One region of the Cellulosimicrobium sp. G4 BAM 1002 genome, then DNA from elsewhere that is predicted to be linked to it. Evidence: predicted binding sites of a transcription regulator. Region 1 holds the regulator's gene; each other region holds the start of a gene.
What was found. The regulator HspR, encoded in region 1, represses chaperone genes until heat shock. The targets are predictions, from matches to a motif close to AAGTTGAGTCNNNNNGACTCAACTT.
Positions count from the first base shown of each region.

Region 2: the regulator HspR is predicted to act here: its motif matches at 1,994-2,018, upstream of ACMXGY_RS18735 (Hsp20/alpha crystallin family protein).
Region 3: the regulator HspR is predicted to act here: its motif matches at 1,193-1,217, upstream of clpB (ATP-dependent chaperone ClpB).

Region 1 covers NZ_CP182109.1:4,055,666-4,058,934, forward strand. The annotation lists gene ACMXGY_RS18055 (hypothetical protein) at 1-676, shown strand, start outside; gene ACMXGY_RS18060 (DUF1540 domain-containing protein) at 771-1,079, opposite strand; gene ACMXGY_RS18065 (heat shock protein transcriptional repressor HspR) at 1,259-1,660, opposite strand; gene ACMXGY_RS18070 (DnaJ C-terminal domain-containing protein) at 1,729-2,727, opposite strand; gene grpE (nucleotide exchange factor GrpE) at 2,914-3,269, opposite strand, start outside.
Region 2 covers NZ_CP182109.1:4,198,192-4,201,460, forward strand. The annotation lists gene ACMXGY_RS18720 (DUF4097 family beta strand repeat-containing protein) at 1-283, shown strand, start outside; gene ACMXGY_RS18725 (ABC transporter ATP-binding protein) at 378-1,160, shown strand; gene ACMXGY_RS18730 (ABC transporter permease) at 1,157-1,921, shown strand; gene ACMXGY_RS18735 (Hsp20/alpha crystallin family protein) at 2,071-2,595, shown strand; gene ACMXGY_RS18740 (hypothetical protein) at 2,767-3,269, shown strand, end outside.
Region 3 covers NZ_CP182109.1:590,149-593,417, forward strand. The annotation lists gene ACMXGY_RS02675 (LppM family (lipo)protein) at 1-1,064, opposite strand, end outside; gene clpB (ATP-dependent chaperone ClpB) at 1,268-3,269, shown strand, end outside.

The DNA of each region.
Region 1 (3,269 bases):
CGGCGACTGGTACCACCCAGCCGTGGACGCGCTCACGGAGGCCGTGTGCGAGCGCCGCGACGTCACACCTGCGGCGGAACGCCTCGGTCGCGTGCGCGGCGAGGCGGGCGTCGGGATCGGCGAGGCCATCGACGACGTCGCGTGCCTCTACCGTGCGCACGCCCGTGAACCGGACCTCGAGCTGCTGCGGGCCGTCGCGGTCGGGTGGACGGAGGGCTACGAGTCGGTGCCCGTGACGCCTGAGGTGCTCGACCCGGAGTCCGGGCTCGCGACCACGCAGTACCTCGTGCACCGGCTGCGCGAGACCTACGGCGTCGCACAGCGTGCGGGAGTACCGCCGGCCGAGACGCACGGTCTCCTCGTCGTCGACGTCGCGCTCGACGAGCTCACCGGGTGGCAGCGCTTCGCCCGGTCCGCCGCGATGGGGCGGGCGCTCACCCAGACGTTCGGCGACGGGCACCCGATGGCGTCGCTCGGCAACGGGCTGTTCGTGGTCCTGGGCGAGCGCAGCTCCGACGACGACGCGCTCCGGTCGGAGCTGCGGCACCGGATCGACCGGACGGGTCTCGCGCTCGGCGTCACCGCGATCCTGCGTCGGCCGCCACGCCTGTGGTTCGAACCACTCCCCCGGACCCATGCGGGCGTGGTCGACCTCCTCCACACGCTGGAGCGCTGACGCGTCTCGGGCGGTGCGCTCCGCGCACGACGAACGCCCCGTCCCGCGCGGGCGAGCGCGCGGTCCGGGGCGTCGTGGGTCGTCGCGTGAAGGGTCAGCGCGGCGTGAAGGTCAGACAGTCCGCGCTGACCTCGCTCGACGGCCCCGCCCCCACGCGGATCGACGGCGCCGAGCACTCGAGCGACGCGTTGTGGATGCACTCCGTGCGCTGGCAGGCGCCGACGTGGGCCAGGACCTTCTCGAGCCCGCCCTTGGTGCCCAGCGGGATGAAGGTGGCGCACTCGGCGTCCCCCAGGTGACCGGCGATCGTGACGGCACCGGCGTGGCACCCGTGGTCGTGGTTGTAACCGCACCCGTCGATGGAACACTCGACGACCTGGGGCATCTCCATGAGGCTGCTCATCGCGATCTCCTGTCTGGACGGAACTGGGGGCTGCGCTTCCCTCCACGATATTCCTGACAAGCAACGCTGTATAGCAAGGAAGGCCTTGCTAAGAATTGCGCGAAAGAATGCGAATTAGCGCACGGCATTCTTTCGAAATAATTTCGCCGCAGTGCGCGGGGCCCGCCGAAGCCGACCGGTCAGTCGCCGGAGTCGTCGGGCGCCGGGCGCCAGATGACCAGGGCGCGCGCCTCGGAGTGCTCGGCGAACGTCTCGCGCAGCGCCTCCTCGACGCCGCGGCGCACGCTGCGCCCGCGGGGCACCACGACGACGTCGCCGCTCGCCGCGGCCGCGAACACGCGCCCACCGGGCTCGACCCGCGCGGAGAGCGCCTCGATGCGCCGCTCGAGCCGCTCCACCTGGGACTCCAGGGCGAGGATGCGCTGGATGCCCGCGAGGTTGATGCCCTCGTCGTGGCTCAGCCGCTGGACCTCGAGGAGCTTGCCGACGTCACGCAGCGAGTACCGGCGCCCCCGGCCCGCCGTGCGGCGCGGCACGACGAGGCCGAGGCGGTCGTACTGGCGCAGCGTCTGGGGATGCATCCCCGCGAGCGCCGCCGCCTGGGAGATGACGAGGACGGGTGCGTCCTGGTCGACGTCGGCCACCGGGATCACTCCGTCGCCTGGCGGGCCAGGTCCGCTCGCACGTCCTCGCCGTCCGTCTCGGCGGCGAACGTCTCGACCGCCGCCCGCGCGGCCTTGGACAGCTTTTGCGGCACGGCGACCTGCACGGTGACGAGCAGGTCCCCGGTCGCCTTCGCGGTCTGCACACCGCGGCCCTTGACGCGCAGGGTGCGGCCCGACGGCGTCCCGGCGGGGACCTTGACCTTGACCGACCCGCCGTCCAGCGTCGGCACGCTGATGGTCGCACCGAGCGTCGCCTCGGCGAACGTCACGGGGACGGTCACGCGCAGGTTGGTGCCGTCGGCCGCGAACACGGGGTGCGGCGTCACGTGGACGGTGACGACGAGGTCACCGTCGGGACCGCCGCCCATGCCCGGACGGCCCTTGCCGCGCAGGCGGATCTTCTGCCCGTCACGCACGCCCGGCGGGATGCGCGTGGTGACGTTCCGGCCGTCGACGGTGAACGTGACGGTCGACCCCTCGACCGCCTGGCGGAACGGGAGCGTGGTGCTCGCGGCGACGTCCGACCCGGCGCGTGGGCGCGGACCGCCGCCGAACTGCTGGGCGCCGCCTGCGCCGCCGAACATCGAGCCGAGGATGTCCTCGAACCCGGCGGCACCCTGGCCGCCGGTGGAGTACCGCACCCGGGTGCCGCCCGGTCCGCCGGCACCGCCGAACATGCCGCCGAACAGGTCCTCGAAGCCCGCTCCCCCGGCGCCGCCGGGACCTGCGGAGAAGCGCGCACCGCCGCCCGCCATGGCGCGGATCGCGTCGTACTGCTCGCGCTCCTTGGGGTCGGAGAGGACGGCGTACGCCTCGCCGATCTCCTTGAACTTCGCCTCGGCCGCCGCGTCGCCCTGGTTCTGGTCGGGGTGGTACTGGCGGGCGAGCTTGCGGTACGCCTTCTTGATCGCGGCGTCGTCGGCGTCCTTGGGGACGCCGAGCGCGGCGTAGAAGTCCTTCTCCATCCAGTCCTGCCCGGTCACGGCGCCTCCCTCCTGTCGGTGGTCGTGGTCCTTGTCCTTCGTGTCGTGCCTGGTCGTGCGTGTGTGGCGTGGTGGGCCTGCTCGTGATCCTCGCGTGCCCGACGGCGAGGCGCACCTTCGCGCAGAAGGTGCGCCGCGCCGTCGGGCACGCCGGTGATGGTGCGGTGCGACCCGCCCGGAGCGGGACTACTCGGGCCCGACGACCGACACGCGCGCGGCACGCACGACGCGGTCGCCGATCCGGTACCCCGGCTCGATGACGAGGTTCACCGTCGCCGAGGTCGCCTCGGGGTCGGCCTGGTGCATGAGCGCCTCGTGGACGTTCGGGTCGAACTCCTCGCCGACCTTCCCGTACCGCTCGATCCCGAGCCTCTCGAGGCTCGCGTCGAGCTTGTCCGCGATCGCGGCGAACGGGCCGGTGAGCTCGCCGTGCTGGCGGGCGCGGTCCACGTCGTCGAGCACGGGCAGGAGCGCGGTCAGCACGTCCTCCACGCCCTTGGTGCGCGCGGCCTCCTGGTCGCGCAGCGCCCGGTTGCGGTAGT
Region 2 (3,269 bases), 140 kb from region 1:
CGCGACCCAGGCCGGCGACGTGTCGGTCGGCCGCCTCACCGCTGCCGGCGAGATCAGCACCGCCAAGGGCGACATCCGCGTCGAGGAGGCCGTCAGCGGAGCGCTCGTGCTGAGCACCCAGATGGGCGACGTCTCGGTGGGCGCCGCCGTCGGCGTCTCGGCCTCCCTGGACGCCGGGACGAGCCTCGGTCGGGTCACCAACGCCCTGAAGAACGACGGCACCCCCGAGCTCGAGATCCGCGCGACGACCTCGTACGGAGACATCACCGCACGCAGCCTCTGAGCCGCGCATCGCCCCGCGAGGTCGGGGCGCCGGACGAGGGCAAGTGCCACAACCACAGTCTTGCCAGCAGCACGACAGGAACGGAGCACCAGACATGAGCACGGAACAGTCCCTCGGCCCGGCGGTGCGGGTGCGGGGTATCGAGAAGTCGTTCGGGGAGCTGCGCGTGCTGCGCGGGGTGGACCTGGACGTGACCGCCGGGAGCATCTTCGCGCTGCTCGGGTCGAACGGGGCGGGCAAGACCACGCTGGTGCGGATCTTGTCCACGCTGCTCCAGGCCGATGCGGGCACGGCCACGGTCCACGGGTTCGACGTCGCGACCCAGGCCGGGCAGGTCCGGGAGTCGATCAGCCTGACGGGACAGTTCGCCGCGGTCGACGAGGTCCTGACCGGCCGCGAGAACCTGGTCCTGGTCGCCCGGCTGCGCCACCTGAAGAACCCCGGCCAGGTCGCCGACGACCTGCTGGCCCGGTTCTCCCTGACCGACGCCGGCGCACGCCGCGCCGGGACCTACTCCGGCGGGATGCGCCGCCGGCTGGACATCGCGATGAGCCTGATCGGCGACCCGCCGATCATCTTCCTCGACGAGCCCACCACCGGCCTGGACCCCCAGGCCCGGATCGAGGTCTGGGACACCGTCAAGGGCCTCGCCCGGCGCGGCACGACCGTGCTGCTGACCACCCAGTACCTCGACGAGGCCGAACAGCTCGCCGACCGGATCGCGATCCTGCACCAGGGCACGATCATCACCCACGGCACCCTGACCGAGCTCAAGGCCCTGCTGCCCCCCGCGAAGGTCGAGTACGTCGCCAAGCAGCCCTCCCTCGAAGACGTCTTCCTCACCCTCGTCGGTAGCACCGGAAAGGAATCTCGATGACCACCCACGTCCTGACCGACACCCGCGTCCTGACCGGCCGCTCCCTGACCCACATCCTGCGCAGCCCGGACACGATCATCACGACCGCCGTCACCCCGATCGCGCTCATGCTCCTGTTCGTCTACGTCCTCGGTGGCGCGATCGACACCGGCACCAGCGAGTCCTACATCGACTACATGCTGCCCGGCATCCTGCTCATCACCATCGCCTCCGGCATCGCCTACACCGCCTACCGCCTCTTCCTCGACCTGCAGGGCGGCATCTTCGAACGCTTCCAGTCCATGCCCATCGCCCGCTCCGCCGTCCTGTGGGCCCACGTCCTGACCTCACTGGTCTCCAACATGATCTCCGTGACGATCGTCATCGCCGTCGCCCTCCTCATGGGCTTTCGCACCAACGCCTCCCTCGGCGCCTGGGCCGCCGTGCTGGGCATCCTCGCCCTGTTCACCCTCGCCCTGACCTGGCTCGCCGTCATCGCCGGACTCTCGGCCAAGACCGTCGACGGCGCCTCCGCCTTCTCCTACCCCCTGATCTTCCTGCCCTTCATCTCCTCAGCATTCGTCCCCACCGACACCATGCCCGCACCCGTCGCCTGGTTCGCCGAGAACCAACCCGTCACCGCCATCGTCGACACCCTGCGCGCCCTGTTCTCCGCACAGCCCGCCGGCACCGACATCTGGACCGCCCTCGCCTGGCTCCTCGGCATCCTCGCCCTCGCCTACGCCTGGGCCGTCGCCACCTACCGGCGCAGGCTGCGCTGAGGGCCACCCGGCGCACCGACGAACGCCCGCCACCTCGCCTCAGGTGACGGGCGTTCGTCGTGCGCGAACGCGGGATTGAGCCGGGCCCGCTCAAGGTTGGACCGGTCAGACGCCACGGACCCGTGGCACGACAGACCTGGAGGACCACCATGATCAGCACCTACACCGTGGCACCGTTCCGCCCGCTGCCCACCGAGCGCGTCGTGCGCCAGCTCTGGACGCGGCCGGCCGGCACCACCGTCGACCGGTCCGGCTACGCACCGGCCGCCGACGTCTACCGCGAGGGCGACGACCTCGTCGCCCGTTTCGACCTCCCGGGTGTCGACCCGGAGCACGACGTGACCGTCGAGCTCGAGGGCCGCCGTCTCGTCGTCCGCGGCGAGCGCCGTGACCAGCGTGTCGTCGAGGCCCCCGCGGAGGAGGCTCCTGCCGACGGCGAGGAGACCGAAGGCACGGCGCCCGAGGCAGCCGGCGAGGCGGTCCCGGCCGCACCGGCCGGGCGCCGCATCCGCGAGGTCCGGTTCGGCGAGTTCCGCCGCACCGTCACCCTGCCGAAGGCTGCCGAGGCGGACGTCGTCCGTGCGTCGTACGACGCGGGCGTGCTCACCGTGACCGTCGCCGGCGTGTTCGCCGGCCGCGCACCCCAGCGCATCGAGGTCACGCGCGCGGCCTGACGCGCACCCGGCGTCGACCGACGCCCACAGACCCGGCCGCGCCGCCCCTGCGCGGCCGGACGCGAACGGGGCCAGCACCGAGGTGCCGGCCCCGTTCGTCGTCCCGGCATGGGTACCTCTCCCCCGGGACGGACCGGGGCTCCACCGCGGACGTCCGCTAGCCTCCGTGCCATGCCGAGCCCCACCCGACCTCGCTCGCCCCTGCCCGCGCCCCGCTCCTCCCGCGCACGCCGCGCCGTCGTGGCCTGTGCCGGCGTCGTCGCCGTAGCGCTCACGCTGGGCGCCTGCTCGGGCGACGCCGAGGAGGGCCCGACGCCCGTGACCGTCGGCGCCGAGGAGTACGAGCCGATCCTCGAGACGCGGCTCCCGGTCCCCGGCTCCGTGGACGACGAGGCGACGGTCGGGCTCGTCTCGCTCACCGCCGACGGCTCCACCGTCGAGCTGCGCGTCCTGTTCACGCCCCACTTCGCGGGCGACGACCCCACCGAGACGTACTCCGTCTACGACATGCTCGGCGGTGACCACAACCCGAGGATCGTGGACGTCGGCGCGCTCACCCAGTACGACGTCGTGTCGGGGTCCGGGACCGATCTCGCGACGGACGTCGTCGCGGCCGAGACGGTCAACGGCCGTCCGGTGATCTACCAGGCGTGGTTCCCCGCCCCCGAGGGCCG
Region 3 (3,269 bases), 1.2 Mb from region 1:
TGCTGCGCGCCGTACGCCTGCGGGCCGCCCTGCTGACCGGGGTACTGACCGGGTTGACCCTGCTGGCCGGGGTACTGACCGGGCTGGCCCTGCTGACCGGGGTACTGCCCCTGCTGGCCGGGGTACTGACCGGGCTGGCCCTGCTGACCGGGGTACTGGCCCTGCTGCGGCTGGCCCGGGACGCCATAGGGTCCTTGCTGGCCGGGCTGCGTCGGGTAGCCGCCCTGCTGGTACGCGTTGGCCTGACCGTCCTGCGCCGGCTTCGACCGGAGCACGAGCCACAGCACCAGGCCGATGATGCCGAGAAGCAGGATCCCGCCGACGAGGAACAGGACCCACCAGGGGAAGCCCGACTCGGAGCCCGAGCCGGAGTCGGCGTTGTCGGTGGTGCCGGCCGTGCCCTCGTCAGTCCCCTCGTCCGTCGTGTCGTCCGTCGACTCGCTGCCGGTTCCGCCGGACCCGCCGGCGACGGCCGAGCCGCGGGCCGTCATCTCGTTGACCTCGCCCACGACGGGGGTCCACGTCACGGTGTTGCCGTCGACCTCACCGTTGGACTCCGAGACCTCGCCCGGGAACGTGATGGCGACCTGGATGTCCAGGCTCTCCATCATCTGCTGGGTCATCTCGTCGCTCGTCGCGTCGCCGGTCTCGGGGTTGAACTCCTCGCCCGTCATGTCCATCGACCCGGACACGACGTACTCGTCGCCCTCGCGGACGACCGAGATCGAGTCGCTGCCCGCGGAGGCGAGCTGCGAGATGGGCTGGCCTGCGTAGGTGACCTTGGTGCCGGTGTACCCGTCCTGCGCGTAGGGCTCCTGCGTCGCGCCGGGCGGGAGGTCGGACTCCAGCTCGGAGCCCATCGAGTCCCACATCTCCTGCGGGTCCATGTTCGCGGACTCGGCGAGCTCGTCCGAGAACGCCATGACGACGCTGCCGTCGAACGTGTCGTCCTCGTTGAGGGTCAGCGCCATGTCCATCCTCATGCACCCGGTGAGGAAGAGTGCGAGGGTGGCGAAGAGGGCGCCGAGGCCGAGTCGTCTGCGCAGGGTGGGGGTGGTGGTCACCCGCCCAGCATGTCGCGGATCGGCGCCCGAAGCGAGGTTCGATGCCGATTTGAGACGGAATGCGGCGCGAGTTCATCCGCTCGACGCTCGGCGGTCGCGTCCCCGACGCCGTCGAGGGTGCCGGATGGAAGTTGAGCGGAATACACTCAACTTCGGAGCCGTTCCACTGGTCAGACCAGACTTTCGAGCACCCCGGAGCACTGATGGAGACGAAGTTCACGACGATGTCGCAGCAGGCGATCGGCGAGGCGATCCAGACCGCGTCGGCCGCCGGAAACCCCCAGCTCGAGCCCACCCACCTCCTCGCCGCGCTGCTCACGCAGGACGGCGGGGTCGCCGTCGGCCTGCTCGACGCGGTCGGCGCGGACAAGCAGGCGATCGGCCAGAAGGTCCGCGCCGCGCTCGTCGCGCTGCCCACCGCGAGCGGGTCCGCCGTCGCGCAGCCGACGCCCTCGCGCGCCACGTCCGCGGCGCTGGAGAACGCGTCGAAGGAGGCGCAGGGGCTCGGGGACGAGTACGTCTCGACCGAGCACCTGCTGCTCGGGATCGCCGCCGGGTCGTCGCAGGCCGCGACGATCCTCCAGCAGGCCGGCGCGACCGCCGACGCGCTGCGCTCGGCGCTGCCCGCCGTGCGCGGCAGCGCGCGCGTGACGAGCCCGAACCCCGAGGGCACGTACAAGGCTCTCGAGCAGTACGGCACCGACCTCACGGCCGCCGCCGCGGAGGGCAAGCTCGACCCCGTGATCGGGCGCGACTCGGAGATCCGGCGCGTCGTGCAGGTGCTGAGCCGCCGCACCAAGAACAACCCGGTCCTCATCGGCGAGCCGGGCGTCGGCAAGACGGCCGTCGTCGAGGGTCTCGCGCAGCGCATCGTCGCGGGCGACGTCCCGACGTCCCTCCAGGGCAAGCGCCTCGTCTCGCTCGACCTCGCGAGCATGGTCGCGGGCGCGAAGTACCGCGGCGAGTTCGAGGAGCGGCTCAAGGCCGTCCTGGAGGAGATCCGATCGTCCGACGGCGAGGTCGTCACGTTCATCGACGAGCTGCACACGGTCGTGGGGGCCGGTGCGGGCGGAGAAGGCGCGATGGACGCCGGCAACATGCTCAAGCCCATGCTCGCCCGCGGCGAGCTGCGCCTCGTCGGCGCGACCACGCTCGACGAGTACCGCGAGTACATCGAGAAGGACCCGGCGCTCGAGCGCCGCTTCCAGCAGGTGTTCGTGGGCGAGCCGTCCGTGGAGGACACGGTGGCGATCCTGCGCGGGCTCAAGGAGCGGTACGAGGCGCACCACAAGGTGACCATCGCCGACTCTGCGCTGGTCGCCGCGGCGTCGCTCTCCGACCGGTACATCACCGGCCGCCAGCTCCCCGACAAGGCGATCGACCTCGTCGACGAGGCGGCGTCGCGCCTGCGCATGGAGCTCGACTCGTCCCCGGTCGAGATCGACGAGCTGCAGCGCGCGGTCACGCGCCTCGAGATGGAGGAGGTCGTGCTCTCCGAGTCGACCGACCCGGCGTCCCTCGAGCGGCTCGAGAAGCTGCGCGCCGACCTCGCCGACCGTCGCGAGGAGCTCTCCGCGCTCACCGCGCGGTGGGAGGCCGAGAAGGCGGGGCACAACCGCGTCGGCGACCTGCGCGCCAAGCTCGACGAGCTGCGCGTCCAGGTCGAGCGCGCGATCCGCGAGGGCGACCTCGAGACCGCGGGACGCCTCCAGTACGGCGAGATCCCGCAGGTCCAGCGCGAGCTCGACGAGGCCGAGCGCCAGGAGGCCGCCGGCGACGCCGCGGACGCCCTCGCCGACCCGGCCCAGGCGCCGATGATCGCGGACAAGGTGGGCGCGGACGAGATCGCGGAGGTCGTCTCCGCGTGGACCGGCATCCCCGCGGGCCGCATGCTCCAGGGCGAGAGCGAGAAGCTCCTGCACATGGAGGACGTCATCGGCGAGCGTCTCATCGGCCAGCAGGCCGCGGTGAGGTCCGTGTCCGACGCCGTCCGCCGCTCGCGCGCGGGCGTCGCCGACCCGGACCGCCCCACGGGCTCGTTCCTCTTCCTCGGCCCGACGGGCGTGGGCAAGACCGAGCTCGCCAAGTCCCTCGCGGACTTCCTGTTCGACGACGAGCGCGCCATGGTGCGCATCGACATGTCCGAGTACTCCGAGAAGCACTCGGTGGCACGGCTCGTCGGCGCGCCCCCGGGGTATGTCGGGT